2 linked regions of the Desulfatitalea tepidiphila genome follow. The protein of the gene in region 2 interacts with the protein of the main gene of each other region in a pairwise test. Links are inferred from orthologs where the notes say so. Each region holds a gene or a part of one and is shown on either strand. Other genes may lie near its edges. The genes, in order: recA and dprA.

Region 1 (7,847 bases), 2.0 Mb from region 2 along the record:
ACGCCGTGGAGATTCTCTATCAGATGGTCCAGAAACCGGCCTTTCAAGCTACGGCGGAATCCCGCAAAAAGGTAGAAGATCTTGCCCTTTCGGCCAGGATCAAAGCCAAACTGGCCATGATCGCGCCCAAGATCCAGGTGGCATCAGACGACGGGAAAGTCTTAATCCACCATTTCGATGCCAAGGCGGGAAATGAAGCGTTCGAAAAAATAAAGGGGATCGTCTCGACCATCGAAGGGGTAAAAGAGGTGAATGTCAGCCTCCTTTCTCCCAAGGAACAACATGACCATATCAACCCGTTTCACAATATCGGGTAGAAAGGTGCGACATCCGAGCCCCTGGAGGGCATGTCATGCAGTCCTGAAATGAGCGTTTACCACTAAGAATTTCCGGCGAACTGGGCCAGCAGCTGCTCGAACATCGGCCGCACTTTCTTCTCGACCTGCATGCGGCCGATGCTCGTTGCAATGGATTTCCCGATCGCGACATTGACTTTCTCGGTAAACGCCTGATTCAGCAACACCACCAGGGTGCCCTCGGTATGCACCAGGCAGCCGATCACGACCTGCAGGCTGTTGAGGGAGTGGTTCAGATAGAACTGCCGTTCGGTGATCACGGCGTGCTCCGGATGGATTTCCAGCAGCCAGTGCTTCAGCGAAAACATGGGACGCCCGCCTTCGAGCTGTTTGACCCAGAAAAACCGGTGATGGATCCCGCCAGGGCACGCCTCGGGGTAGTTGCGCAGGCACGTGTAATAGGAGGGCATGCCCTGCCTGAGCATGACCAGCGATTCGGTCGCCAGGGCCAGCTCTTCGGAAGGATTCGCCGTCCCATTGTTCTTGATCTGATAGGGAAGGAGACCTTCGAGACCGTTTTCACGGTAGGAAAGGTATCGACCCTTCAGGATGTCTCCCATGGCCGAAGACATCGCAATGACCAATCGATCGTCAGCAATGGCGTCCGCAACGGCATCATCAAGGGCATTTATTTCAAGTGCGCGCACGCGGTCGTCGATCGATGCAATCTCTTCCGGACTGAAATTATAATCGGCTCTGGCCGATGCGTCGAGCAGGCGTTTGACCTCGCCGATCTCTTCCTTGCTGTAGGCCACTTTTGCGAATACGTTGTCCAATTCGGCCCCGGAAAGCCCATCGCCGATCTCTTCCACGATCAGCACCCCGTTGTCGTTGGCCTGGCGCTGTAGCGCGGTCAGCGTGTCGTCGAAAGGCGCAGGCACCAATATGCTCATCAACACCTTGAGTTCCGTATCCGAATCCACTTCCGGCAATCCGATGGAGACGATCTTGCCCTGTTTCAAGTCGTTGAGGTGCCGGTCCAGGGTGGTAGTGGACAACACCTCGGCCATCGTAAATGGCGGTTCGGCCGCAACGGACTGTGCAATCAAGAACTGCAGGAGAACCAAAAGTCCCCTGACGAGCGATCTTCCGGCCATCCTGTGGCCTCCTTTCGTTGGTTGATCCTGTCGGCCACAAGAACAGCAGCGCGACTGCAAACATGCCAGATCTGAAGCATCGATGATGCGCCGAGCGGATTGCCAGAAAAAGCGAGGCGAGCGGGTAAAGTTCGCCAAACATGTGCCGATGATACCCTTGATACGATTGGGGCCAGTCAACCCGACTCGATGATTGTCTTTTTGCATGACGACGGTTGAACTGGCGCTGTTTATCGGCCGTGAGTCTGTTCGCGCCTATCGTGATGATTGAAATGGAGATGAAATGGACCCCAATTACATAAAGCCGTTCGTGGTGGCGGTCAAGCGTGTTTTTGAAACCATGATTACCGTTCCCTTTTCATTGGGTAAACCCACCTTGAAAAAGGGCAGCGAAGTTCCCCATGAAATCAGCGGTATCATCGGATTGTCCGGCAATGTCAGCGGCAGCGTGGTGATCAGCCTGACCCAGGAGGTCGCGTTTCAATTGGCATCCAACCTGATCGGAGACGAGATCAACGAACTGGATGAAGTCTGCACCGATGCCATCGGTGAAATCGCCAACATGATCGCCGGCAATGCCAAAACCGATTTTCCCAGCAATGACAACGCCATTTCGGTGCCCAGCGTCGTGATCGGCAAACACAAGGTCAGCTATCCATCGGGCATTCCCATCATCACCATCCCCTGCAGCACCGACAAAGGGGGAATCGTTATCGAAGTGGCCCTCAAAGTCAAAACGTGACGTGCCACCTATCTATCTCGAACAACACAAAAGGCGCTCGAAACGAGCGCCTTTTGTGTCGGCATCGAGAATACGCGTGATCCGGCAGTCTCCATTCAGAAGTCTGGGCGACCACCAGGCAGACGCTACATTTGAGAAATCACCTCATACGCTTTTTCCAGGGCCGCGTCCAGGTGTTCCGGCTGGGGCCCACCGGCCTGGGCCATGTCGGGTCGACCGCCGCCGCCACCGCCGACGGCCGCGGCCACGGCCTTGATGATCTTGCCGGCATGAAAACGCTTTTCCAGGTCCTTGGTCACCCCGACAATCAGCAACGCCTTGCCGCCGGCCTCGCTGCCGAGGACCACCACACCCGATTTGATGCGATCCTTGAATCGATCGGCCAGCTCCCGCATTGCCCCGGGGTTATCGACGGCGACCCGCTTGACCAGGACGGCCACGTCGTTGATCATTCGCGGCGCGTCGTCACCGGATTGGGCTTTGGCATCGGCAACGGCGGCCTTGAGTTTCTCGACCTCTTTTTCAGCCGCCTTCTGACCGCTGATCAACTGCTGTATGCGGGGGAGCATCTCATCCGGTTTGACGCGCAGCAGATGGGCGACCTGCTGTGCAACTCGGGCGGTGTGCTGGACCAGGGCCAGGGCCGCCTCGCCCGTCATCGCCTCGATACGTCGTACGCCCGAGGCGACACTCGTCTCGCTGGCGATCTTGAACAGTCCGATGTCACCGGTGTATCCGGTATGGGTCCCGCCGCAGAGCTCTTTGCTGAAATCGGCCAGGGAGACAACCCTCACCCGGTCGCCGTATTTCTCCTCGAAGAGCGCCATGGCACCGGAGTGCATGGCTGCATCGGCGTCCATCTCCTCGGTCTGAACCGGCACATTGGCGCGAATACGATCGTTCACGATGGTCTCGATCCGATCCAGCTCGTCGGGCGTCACCTGGCTGAAATGGGTGAAGTCGAACCGTAACCGGTCCGGCGCCACCAGGGAACCGGCCTGCTTGACATGTTCCCCGAGCACCTGGCGCAAGGCGGCATGCAGCAAATGGGTGGCCGTATGATTGCAGGCCGTGGCCCGCCGCTTGGCCGCATCCACGCTCAGGGTAACGCGCTGCCCCTTAGCGATGCGGCCGGAAACCACCTTGCCCTTGTGAATGATCAATCCGGTAGGGTCCTTGCGCGTGGCGGTCACGATCATCGTCATATCGTCGCCCGAAATGGTGCCCTGATCGCCCACCTGCCCGCCGGCTTCTCCGTAAAACGGTGTGGCGGCGGTGACCACCTCGATCTCCTCGCCTTCAACGGCCTCGGGCACCTCTTGACCTGCCTGGACCACCACGAGCACATCGGACTGGGCCTGCAGGGATTGGTATCCCTTGAATTCCGGCTTGATGGCCTGGGAAGAGAGCGCCTTATAGGCATCGGCAAGGCTGTCGAAGACGACCTTGGCGCGGCTGCGTTTGCGCTGATCTTCCATGTGCGCGTTGAACCCTTGCAAATCCACCTTCATCCGGGTGTCGCGAACCACGTCCTGGACGATATCCACCGGAAACCCGTACGTGTCGTAAAGTTTGAATATGAGATCGCCGGGGATGGTGGTCTGGCCCCTGGCCTGCAGTTCGGCCAGCGAATCGTTGAGCAACTTCAGCCCCGTATCCAGGGTCTCCATGAAGCGCTCTTCCTCATTTGAGATCACCTTGCGGATAAAGGCCGAGGCTTCTCCCAGCTCCGGGTAGGCCGACCGCATGATGTCGAAAACCGTCTCGGCCGTTTGATGCAAAAAGGGCCGGTTCAAGCCGATGTTACGGCCATAGCGGATGGCTCGCCGCATGATTCTGCGCAGCACGTAACCGCGTCCCTCGTTGGACGGCAGCACGCCATCGCCGATCAGGAAGGCGGCCGCGCGGCTGTGGTCGGCGATCACCTTCATGGCCACATCCACCGCTGCATCCTGGCCGTAGGCCTTCTCGGCGAGTTGCTCGGTATGGGCGATGATGGGCCGCAGCAGGTCCGTATCGAAGTTGGTGGCTGTGTTCTGCAGCACCGAGGCCAGACGCTCGAGCCCCATACCCGTATCGATGCTCGGCTTTGGAAGCGGCGTCATCCGACCGGTCTCATCCTGGTTGAACTGCATGAACACCAGGTTCCAGATCTCCAGAAAACGGTCGCAGTCGCAATCCACCCCGCAATCCGGCCGGCCGCAGCCGTAGGCATCGCCGCGGTCCAAATGGATCTCGCTGCAGGGGCCGCACGGTCCGGTATCTCCCATGGCCCAGAAGTTGTCTTCTTTGCCCAGACGCACCATGCGCTCGGTGGGAATGCCGATTTTCCGGTGCCACAAATCGTAAGCCTCATCATCGTCGAGATAGACCGACGCCCAAAGCCGCTCTCCCGGCAGGCCGTAACCATTGGTCAGCAGGTCCCAGGCAAAGTCGACGGCTTTTTCCTTGAAGTAATCTCCAAAGGAGAAATTGCCCAGCATTTCGAAAAAGGTGTGATGCCTGGCCGTGTAGCCCACGTTCTCCAGGTCGTTGTGTTTGCCGCCGGCGCGGACACATTTCTGGGAGGTGACGGCGCGATCGTATCCGCGCTTTTCTTCTCCCATGAAGGTTCGCTTGAACTGAACCATCCCGGCATTGGTAAACAGCAGGGTGGGATCGTCATGGGGCACCAGCGATGAGCTTCTCACCACGCGATGGGCATGCTTCTCGAAATAGTCCAGAAATCGCTTGCGGATCTCGTTTCCTGTCATTGTGCCTGCTCCCTGAAAATCGTATCGGGTCCACCCACGGTTATTGGGCTTGCTCCTGAACCGGTTTCTCTTCGTTCTTTTTCACAATGCCGACGGCTGCGCGTACCTGCTCGTCCAGGGCCGTGAAGATATCGGGATTGTCGCCGAGAAAACTCTTCACGTTCTCGCGCCCCTGCCCGATGCGTTCGCCATTGTAGGAATACCACGCACCGCTTTTCTCCACGATCCCGGCTTCCACGCCGATGTCCAGCAGGTCCCCCACCTGCGAAATGCCCTCGCCGTACATGACGTCAAATTCGGCCTCCTTGAACGGCGGCGCCATTTTATTCTTCACCACCTTGACCCGCGTGCGGTTGCCCACCACGTCGGCGCCGTTCTTGATCGATCCCGTGCGCCGGATCTCCAGGCGGACGGAGGCGTAGAACTTGAGGGCATTACCGCCGGTGGTGGTTTCCGGGTTGCCGAAAACGACCCCGATTTTCATGCGGATCTGGTTGATGAAAATCAGACAGGTATTGGTCTTCCCGATGGTTCCGGTAAGCTTGCGCAAGGCCTGGGACATGAGCCGCGCCTGAAGCCCCATGTGAGCATCTCCCATCTCGCCCTCGATCTCGGCACGCGGCACCAGGGCCGCCACCGAATCGATCACCAATACATCGATGGCGCCGCTGCGCAGGAGCATATCGGCAATCTCCAGGGCCTGTTCCCCGGTGTCGGGCTGCGAGACCAGCAATTCATCGCAGTTCACGCCCAACTTTTTGGCATAACTGGTGTCCAGAGCGTGCTCGGCGTCGATGAAGGCCGCGATACCGCCTTTTTTCTGGGCATTGGCCACGGCATGGAGCGCCAGGGTTGTTTTGCCCGAGGATTCCGGGCCATATATCTCCACGACCCTGCCCCTGGGCAGTCCACCGATTCCCAACGCCCGGTCCAAAGCGATGGAACCTGTGGGGATCACCGGCACATCCACGATGGGGCGGCTGCCCAGTTTCATGATCGATCCCTTGCCGAACTGACGTTCAATCTGCCCCATGGCCGAATCGATCGCCTTTGTCTTGTCCACCGAAACGCTCATCTCATCCTCCTGCTCTGCCTTGTCCTGATAGGTTCGGCCAATCCACGCCGATGCATGCGCTTCGGAGATTGACTGGTCACCACTATTCCGAAAAATCGGCCGAAACGTCAATAGGGATTCACGCGCCTTGTGCCAACGTCGCCCGATCCAGGGCGGTATAAATGGCCCCTTGGGGCTTTAAATCGCTTTGAAACAGCACCCACTCGGTCAATCGAAACCCCACCGGATCATACCGGCCGACCGTCTGAATGCCTTCCAACAAAAGAGCGGGGTCCACCGCCTGCTTGATCCTCGCCAGCGTGAGATGAGGCCGGAACGGACGCCGCTCCCTGGCAAAACCCTTTGCAGCCAGGGCGTCCTCCAAGTGCTGGCAGGCCTCGCCGAGAAGATCGACCTGCCCCCCGAGTCCGAACCATAACACCCTCGGCTGACGCATGCCGGGAAATATCCCCAGTCCCTGAGCGCAGACCTCCATCGGCACGGCCTCGAGCGCCGCATGGTGCAGGGCTGCGGCCACGTCGCCGATGCGCGCCTGGCCCACCTCGCCCAGAAATTTCACGGTCAGGTGCATATTCTGGGGGCGAACCCACTGCAGCTTAAGACCATGTCGTTTCAAACGCGCCTGCAGATCCTTGGCCAACGCAAGGACACGATCGGGCAATTCGAAAGCGATAAAGAGTCGCGCGGTCTCTTTCATAGGCTCCGGTCTGTCGGTTCAAGCGATCGATACCCTTGCCGGGGAAACGGCAAGCATCAAATGAAGGGACGATGGCACCGGCGGTTTTCTCAGAGCGAGATACCCCGGTTAATTGGCGACCGCCTCAAGCTTGGAAGTGATGTTGTTTCGAACCCACTGACCATCCCACCATTCCATCGGATTGACGAAGGTGTGATGGATCATGATACCGTAGTGCAGGTGGTCGCCTCCGGCCAATCCGGTCACACCGGTGGCGCCGATGATGTCGCCCTTTGAAACCATCCGGCCTTCGGTGGCGGTCATCTGACTCAAGTGGGAATACATGCTGAAAAGACCCAAACCATGATCGATGACGATGGTGCCGCCGTAGATCCCGATCGTACCGGCGAAAACCACCTTGCCGCTGTTGGCGGCGGGAACCGGAGATTGGGCCAACGATGCCAGATCGATACCCATGTGGGTCTGTTCGTCGACGACCTTCCCCTTGTAGATGTAGGAGCGGTGATCGGCGAAACCGGCCCTGTTGGCGGCGGCCGGCAACCGCAGAAACTCGCCTTTCCAATGGGCAGCTGGATCGGATTGCGCGGTCACCTTTTTCAATGTTTCGTAATTGGCACGTCGCAAATCACGGTTGACCGCGAGAAACACATCGAGGTGGGATGCACCCGGCACAACATCGACCTGGCTGACGAACTCCGGCATTTTCCAATCCAGAAAGCCGTCGGAAAGGGCGATTTTATCTCGCTTGAAGGTCCGGGCATTGATGAGGTGCTGAAGCCCGACGCGACTCTCGTTACCGGCGAAATCGGTCGCCGTCACCGCAACCGGCGTTCCCGGCCCAAGGCGGTAATCGATAGCAATCATGGCTGCGTGAATGGCCGGATCCTCGAACACCCCCGAGAACCCCCGATAGAAGTGTTCTCCCACCGTTACGCCGCTGGTCGGGCACTCTTCGGCAAGCTTGTAAACGACGATCCCCGCGCCACCCTGGGATAGATAATGCGCCCGGCTGAGCACATTGATCACCGGCGGATGGGTGTCGATGACGATCTCCTGCTCCTGGTACTGGACATTGCCCTTACCCCAGTTGCGCCAGGAAAAATCCCTGCCGACGAACCGCAACACGG
Region 2 (7,859 bases):
CATCGCGAGTGTATCCGGAGACTTGGACGAGGGTGTCGTTAAAAAAGGTCAGGTTGCCGGACAGATCGACTTCGTAGTAGCTTTCCGTGATGTGATCCAGGATGTTGCGAAGCTTGGCTTCCTTTTCCCGAAGGTCCCTCTGGGCCTGTTTGAGCGAGTTGATGTTGGCCGTGACGACCAGCAGGCATTCTTCCCCCTTAAACGTGATGGGCTGGGAGGACATGAGATTGTCGAGAATCTTCCCGGATTTGGACTTGAACTGAATCTCCATTCCCTCGATCTTGCCGTCTCTCTCCAGTGCCTCGATAACGCGTTCACGATCCGATGGATTGGCGTAAATGCCCAACTCGTAGATCGTCCGGCCCACGGCTTCCTGGACCGTGTACCCGGTCCGCTCGCAAAAGGTGCGGTTCACTTGCATGAAGCGGCCGTCCCTGCGCCGTGTCACCGTGATCGAATCGGGCGCCAGGTCCATCAAATTACGATAGGTTTGTTCACTTTGCCTCAGGGCTTCCTCGATTTGTATCGGATCGGTTGGATGCCCAGGGGACTCTCGGGATGGGTCGTCATTCTGTGAGTGGACCGGTCGATCTTCATTGGGTTCGGTTTGCCTCTCGGTTGGTCGTTCGGACTTTCGATTGCTGCTGTCAGCGGTCATCGGGTGAACTCCTGCCGGAAGTGTTGAGGATGCCTCGCCTTGTCGCCTGTCGGCCCTGCCTTGACATGCGATTGACACCGAATTTGCCTGCTTCTGAATGAGCACCGATCATCGTCCATGCCGGGTCCGTACATCATCACAGTCGAAAAGCGTTGCACAGATTGCAACGCTTTTCTATTGCAATGAAATTACATCAATTTTTAGCGTTAAGGCCTTGATCTGTCAAGCATCGGATAGGGATCGCTTAAGACAATCGTTTTTTGGACGATGCAGTTCGGGAGGTTGCTGTTCGAGCAGCGGATTCGGGAGCGGTTGCCGGCTGGGCACAAGGGTCCGTCCATTCCCCGGCGCCGACGATCGGCCAGGCATCGACATCCTGGACCGCCATCATGTGGACGATCCGGTCGAGGACCTGATCGATGTCGGCTTGCTCCTCCTCGGGCAAGGCAGAAAGGCGCTGTGCGAATCTTTCCTGGAGCGGCCACGGCATTAATTCGGCGATTTCCTGCCCCTTGTCCGTTAAGGCGATGGTCACCTTACGCCTGTCCGGGCGTCCGCGCTCCCGGCGTATCAGGCCTCTGGATTCCAGGCGGTCGAGAATACCGGTGACCGTGGCCTGGCTGAGAAACACCAGGCGCGAAAGGTGGCCGGCGGTGGACGGGCCATGCAGATAGAGCTGCCGCAGGCAGACCAGTTGCGGTACGGTCAGTTTGAATCGCGCACTGAGCTCCCTGCTGTGCAGATCGATGGCCCGGGTGATGCGTCTGATCGAGCGCAGGATATTTTCAGCATAGGGACTAGTCATTGGCGTTTGCCGGTCGACATGGGGTTACACATGCTCCTTGTAGCCGCATTCCCGGTTTACACAACATAAAAAGGTGCCGTCGCGCTTGGTCGTTTTTTCTACGAGATAGGGGCTGCCGCAGGCCGGGCAGGGCTTGTCGACGGGTTTGTCCCAGCTGGCAAAGGTACATGCGGGATAGCGGTCGCAGCCGTAAAACACCTTTCCGCGTTTCGATTTTTTTTCGACGATCTGTCCCGTGCACCCCGGTTCCGGGCACTTTACGCCGGTGCTTTTGCCATTGAAACCGCCGTTGATCGATTCGGTGTGATTGCATTCCGGGAATCCGCTGCAGGCCAGGAATTCACCGTATTTGCCTCTTTTGACTACCATGGGTTTCCCGCACTTGGGGCAGACTTTATCGGTGGCGGCTTCATGGTTGGGTTCGACCGGTTGGATATGTCCGCGTTCGTCGCGTACGTAATCTCGTGAGTAGGTGCACTCCGGATAGCCGCTGCAGGCCAGAAAATGCCCGTTGCGGCCGACCTTGATGTGCAGCTTGTGACGCTTGCACTGAGGGCAGTCGATATCCGTGGGAATGCCGACGCCTTTGACGCTGAGCATCCGCGCATCGGCCTCGGTGAGTTTCTGCTTGAAGGGCCCGTAGAAATCGCTCAGGACACTGACCGCGTCCAGTTCAGCCGTCTCCACGCGATCCAGGTTGTCTTCCATTCGGGCCGTGAATTCCACATTGAAGATCTCTGGAAAACTGAGCACCAGCAAATCATTGACGATGAGTCCCAGTTCGCTCGGATGAAAGTATCCCTTGATCAGCTCCACATAACCTTTGTCGCGAATGGTGGACAAGATGGCCGCATAGGTGCTCGGCCGGCCGATGCCGTTTTCTTCCAACTCCTTGACCAGTGAGGCTTCGGTAAACCGCGGCGGCGGCTGGGTAAAATGCTGTTTGGGCAGAATTTGCCTCAAATCGAGCTCATCCCCCTCGGTCAAAGGCGGCAGGGGCTGTTGTTTTCGGCTGTTTTCGGCCTCTTCGTCGACGGTCTGGTAAACGGTCATGAACCCGGGAAATTTGACCGACGATCCTGTGACCGTAAAGGTGTAGTCGCCGGCGGCGATGGAGATGGTGTTTTGATCGATCTGGGCAGGCGTCATCTGGGAGGCCACGAAGCGCCGCCAGATCATCTGGTACAGCGCCAGCTGATCCTTGCTCAGATATTTGGCCAGTGATTCGGGCGTATGGTTCACCGAAGTGGGGCGGATGGCTTCATGGGCGTCCTGGACTTTGTTCCGGTTGCCGAAGTTGCGCGGCTCCTGCAGCGCATAATCGTTGCCGTGGGCCTGGCGCACCCAATCGATGGCTTCCTGGGCCGCCTCGGCCGCAATGCGGGTGGAGTCGGTGCGCATATAGGTGATCAAGCCGACCGGTTCGCCCGGCCCCAGGTCGATGCCTTCATAGAGCTGCTGGGCGATGAGCATGGTTTTTTTGGCGGAAAAACGCAACTTGCGGATCGCTTCCTGTTGCAGCTTGCTGGTGGTAAACGGCGGCTGTGGATTGCGGCGCACCGTTTTCTTGACCACCTTAGCCACCTGGTACCGCGCCGTTTTCAATTCCTCGACGATAGCCGTGGCCGCCGCCTCATCTGCGATCTCGAGTTTCTCACCCTTCTTTTTGACCAGCTTGGCTTCAAAGGAAGGGGGTGTTTGACCCTCGAGCAGGGCCGTGATCGACCAGTACTCTTGCGGAATAAACTCCTGAATGGCCTTTTCGCGTTCGCAGATGATGCGCACCGCAACGGACTGGACCCTGCCGGCACTGAGGTTGCCTTTGACCTTTTTCCACAGCAGCGGAGATACCTGGTAGCCAACCAGGCGATCGAGAATCCGCCGCGTCTGCTGCGCCTCGTATTTATCCTTGTTCAACTCTTCAGGATGGGAAATGGCCTTGAGGATCCCGTTTTGGGTCAATTCGTGAAAGAGGACCCGATGAAACCGGCGGCCCTTTTTTTTGAGCACTTCGGCCGCATGCCAGGCGATCGCCTCTCCCTCCCGGTCCGGGTCGGGTGCCAGGTAGATGTCATCGGCTTCGCCGGCCGCTGCCTTGAGCGCCGAGATCACCTTCTGTTTACCGGGAATGCTCCGATAAAGCGGCTTGAAATTGTTATCGATATCGATACCGATCTCTTTGGCCGGCAAATCCTTGATGTGGCCCACGGTGGCAGCCACGTTGAAATTATTGCCCAGATATTTTTTGATGGTGCGAATTTTCGTTGGAGACTCAACAACGACAAGTGGTTTTGAAGACACAATATACCTCTGAAGCAAAATGTAGTGGGCATCATGCTAGCGCATGGCGGTTCAATTGTAAATATCGGTACCAAGGAATTTTTGGATCGAGGGTCGTTATCCTTCTGAAATATAAAATAAAATTAAGTTGTTTCATACAGCCGCTTTTTTTAAATTGCCTACGAAACAGGTGGTCCGCCATGGCCCTCAAGAATCGCAATAGTCCGCGTGGCGGACAAAGTGTTTGCCAGGTTCCTGGCAGACCAATCCCTTGAGTTCCAGTTGAGACAAGATGCTGGTCAGCGGCGCCATGGCCTGCCCCAGGTCCCTTGCCAGATCGTCGATATGCACGGGGTCGACCCCGATGGCTTCGAAGACCCGATGTTCCAACTCAGAAAGGCCGACCGGCTGCCGCGTCTGTTGCGGTTCATGCCCGACGGCCAATTGAGGCGCAATCTCCTCGATGATGTCGTTGGCTGTTTCAACGAGTTTGGCGCCCTGTTTGATCAGGTCGTGGGTACCTCGTGCCATGGCCGAGTGAATGTTGCCCGGTACGGCGAAGACCTCCCTACCTTGCTCGGCGGCCAGTCGTGCGGTGATCAGGGAGCCGCTCCGGCGGGCGGCTTCGACCACTACCGTGCCCAGCGACATGCCGCTGATGATGCGGTTGCGCATGGGAAAGTGGTGGGCGTCCGGGATAGCGTCCATGGAGAATTCGGTCACCACTGCCCCATGCTCGGCGATCCGATGAAACAATTCTCGGTTTTGAGCGGGATAAATATGGTTCAACCCCGAACCCAGGACGGCGACCGTAACGCCACCCGCCTCGAGTGCACCCTCGTGAGCGGCTGTGTCGATGCCCAGGGCCATGCCGCTGACGATGTTGGCGCCGCTTTCGGCCAGCTGTCGGCATAAGCTCCTGGCCGTATTGCGGCCGTAGGGGGTGGCCCTGCGCGAACCAACGACCGACAGGGGGTACTGGAGCTGGCTCAACCGGCCGTAAACGTAAAGGAGAGGCGGCGGATCCGGGATGTGCCGGAGCAAGGGAGGGTAGTCCTCGTCCTGGCAGGTCACGAACGTGTACCCCTTTTTATAGACCTGATCGATGTCGCGCATCACCGTATCCGGTGGGCGCTGCCGTCGGATGGCCTCAGCGATTCTGGGGGTGATGCCCGGCACTCGGGTCAACGCGCCGGTAGGAGCCTTCAATACCTTTTCCGGCGATTCGAAGCTCTTGAGCAACCGGTTGATGAGCAGGTTCCCGACGCCCGGAACACTCTTGAGCGTCAGCCAGGGGACGATATCGTTCATGCGATCATTTTCGTTTTTGCCATGCCAGCAGGATCGGGCTGGCCACAAAAATCGACGAATAGGTACCCACCAGGATGCCGACCAGCAGGGCGAAGGCGAAATCGTGGATGATGCCGCCGCCGAAGATAAAGAGCATGAGCACCACGATCAAGGTGGTCCCGGAGGTCAGAATCGTCCGACTGAGGGTCTCGTTGATGCTGCGATTGATCGTCTCGGCGAGGGGCAGCTTGTGGTATTTTCGCAGGTTTTCACGGATCCGGTCGAAAACGATGATGGTGTCGTTCAGCGAATAACCGATGATCGTCAGCAGGGCGGCGATGATCGGCAGGGTGAACTCTTTTTGAAAAATGGAGAAAAAGCCCACAGTGATTGCGACATCGTGAATCAGGGCGACGATGGCTCCCATGGCATATTTCAGGTTCAATATATAAAACAGAACCAGGGTGACCACCACCGCGGCCAACATCAGCATGGGGATGCTCAGGTGGGCCAGCCGCAGAATGTAGACGCTGAAGGCCAGCGCGCCGGCCACGGCCGCGCTGAGCAGCCATTTGAGTTCGAATCGACCTGAAATGTAGACGGCGATGAAGAGCAGGGCGAAGAACATGGCCAGGAGTGCCTTTTCACGCAGGTCGCGGCCCACCTGTGGACCGACCATTTCGAACGACTCCAGGGTTACCTGCCGTTGGGTCTGGGCGGCCAGGCCCTCCTTGAGGGTTTGTGCCAGATTCTCTTGCTCGGCCACGGCGGCCGGAATCAGGACGCGATAGAAATCCTCCGCTTCCTCCCCGTATTTTTGGACCACGGCCTCGAGCTGAAGGGCGTTCATGGCCGCCTTGACCTCCTCGATGGGCAGCGGTTGATCGAACTGGATCAACAACTCGGCGCCACCGGCAAAGTCGATGCCGTATTTGGGACCACCGTGGAAAATGAGAGACACGATGGTGATGAGGATCAGGATGGCCGAGACAATATAGGCCAGTACACGACGTCCCACGAAGTCGATATTTACATCTGGTTTAATGATCTGCATGGTCGGTTTTCCTCAGAATCAATTCACGCATGCCCGCGGCATGACGATGTCCGAACGAGATGGCCGTTGGCGGCCCATGGTTAAATGCTCAAGGTCTTGATCGAACGCTTGGTCAGCAGAAATTCGAAAATGACGCGCGATACGATCAGGGCCGTAAACAGGCTGGCCACGACGCCCAGGCTGAGGGTCACGGCAAAGCCCTTGACCGGTCCACTGCCGAATTGAAACAAGACGACGGCCGCGATCAGGGTGGTGACGTTGGCGTCCATGATGGTCAGCGTGGCCCGTTCGAAGCCGGCGTCGACCGCTGCGCGAGCCGTCTTGCCCAGGCGCAACTCTTCTCGGATACGCTCAAAAATCAATACGTTGGCGTCGACTGCCATGCCGATGGTGAGGATGATGCCGGCGATGCCGGGCAGGGTCAGGGTTGCGTTGAAAGCGGCCAGGCCACCGGCGATGAGAATGATATTGAGCACCAGGGCCGCATCGGCGATGACCCCGGAACCTTTGTAGTAGACGATCATGAAGAGCACCACGAGCACGCCGCCGATGAGCATGGAGAGCAGTCCCTTGCGGATCGAGTCTTCACCCAGCGAGGGGCCCACCGATTTTTCATATAAAATTTTCACCGGCGTGGGGAAGGCCTCGCGCAGCACCAGGGCCAGGCTCTTGGCGCTGTCGTCCGTAAAATTGCCGGTAATCATGCCTTCACCGGTGATCTTGGATTGAATTTCCGGGGCCGAATAGACCTCGTTGTCCAGGACGATGGCCAGGCGCTCGTGGATGTGCTTTTCGGTAATGTCGGCGAAGATGCGGGCGCCTTTGGGGTTGAACTTGATGGCGACGTAGGGCTGTCCGTTGGCCGGATCGAATTTGACGCGCGCCTCACTCAGGTAGTCACCGGTCAGCAGGGTTTCCTTCTTCAGGAGGATGGGACGGCCGGCCATGTCGGGGTCGTCTTTCCGATAATAGCGGATCTCGCTGCCGGGCGGGACACTGCCCGAGAGTGCCTGGCGCACATCGTTGCTTTCATCGACCAGCTTGAATTCCAGGTTGCCGGTACGGCCGATTTCCTTGCGCGCCTTGTCGGCATCGATGACGCCGGGAAGCTGGACGATGATGCGATCTTCGCCCTGGGGCCGGATATCCGGCTCGCGGGCGCCGTATTCGTCCACCCGGTTGCGGACTTTCAACACGGCTTTTTCGAACGACAGTTTTTTCACTCGTTCGATTTCGTCTGATTTGAGCTGCAGGACGATTTCACGCTGCCCTTCGCGGGTGCGGTCTTCCAGGTTGAAATCGCGGAATTCGTCGGCGATCAACCCCTTGGATCGGTCGGCATCTTCACGTTCATCCAGCACCACTGTAAAGGTGGTGGCATCCGTTCTTTTCAACGCCGCGACACGGATATCGTTTTGACGCATGAACGCTCGCAGCTCGTCGAACGATCGATCCACCGTATTTTCAACGGCCTTATCGGTATCCACCTGCAATACCAGGTGCATGCCGCCCTGCAGATCCAACCCGAGGTTGATTTTGTTGTGAGGCCATAAGGTCGGAGACTCTTTTTTTTCCAGGACCATTTGAAGCGTCGGCAGCACATAGACCAGTGCGGCCAGCAGGACCACAATGACGACAATGGGACGCCAGGAAGTTGTTTTCAATGCTTCGTTCCTCTTGTTCGAACCGTGCTCGAGTCAAAATCAGGATACCCGCCACCCACCGATCCGTCAGACCGTCTCAGGCCTGGCTGAAGATTGCGGTGTTGCTGC

Evidence for each region.
Region 1: the proteins of dprA (region 2) and recA interact in binary tests that used the Bacillus subtilis proteins (3 or more experiments, as listed by UniProt). The link is inferred for Desulfatitalea tepidiphila from one-to-one orthologs.

Annotation. Positions count from the first base shown.
Region 1 is NZ_BCAG01000003.1:2,372,880-2,380,726, forward strand. Bases 4,007-6,869 are described here. They hold recA (recombinase RecA), read right to left. Parts: upstream 6,024-6,869; coding sequence 4,989-6,023; downstream 4,007-4,988. Other genes in these bases: alaS (alanine--tRNA ligase), read right to left, coding at 4,007-4,948; thpR (RNA 2',3'-cyclic phosphodiesterase), read right to left, coding at 6,142-6,720; DFT_RS15170 (M23 family metallopeptidase), read right to left, coding at 6,829-6,869. Outside these bases: DFT_RS15140 (cytidylate kinase-like family protein), read left to right, coding at 1-317; DFT_RS15145 (hypothetical protein), read right to left, coding at 380-1,453; DFT_RS15150 (chemotaxis protein CheX), read left to right, coding at 1,737-2,195; more of alaS, read right to left, coding at 2,321-4,006; more of DFT_RS15170, read right to left, coding at 6,870-7,847. UniProt on the Bacillus subtilis protein: Multifunctional protein involved in homologous recombination, DNA repair and competence.
Region 2 is NZ_BCAG01000003.1:335,296-343,154, forward strand. The notes cover bases 3,003-5,877. They hold dprA (DNA-processing protein DprA), read right to left. Parts: upstream 5,055-5,877; coding sequence 3,951-5,054; downstream 3,003-3,950. Other genes in these bases: topA (type I DNA topoisomerase), read right to left, coding at 3,003-3,764; secF (protein translocase subunit SecF), read right to left, coding at 5,059-5,877. Also shown: DFT_RS06105 (hybrid sensor histidine kinase/response regulator), read right to left, coding at 1-658; DFT_RS06110 (MarR family winged helix-turn-helix transcriptional regulator), read right to left, coding at 903-1,463; more of topA, read right to left, coding at 1,488-3,002; more of secF, read right to left, coding at 5,878-6,087; protein translocase subunit SecD, read right to left, coding at 6,168-7,751. UniProt on the Bacillus subtilis protein: Protein that helps load RecA onto ssDNA during transformation. Binds cooperatively to circular ssDNA, is able to bridge different segments of DNA. Favors the loading of RecA onto SsbA- or SsbB-coated ssDNA and formation of RecA-DNA filaments.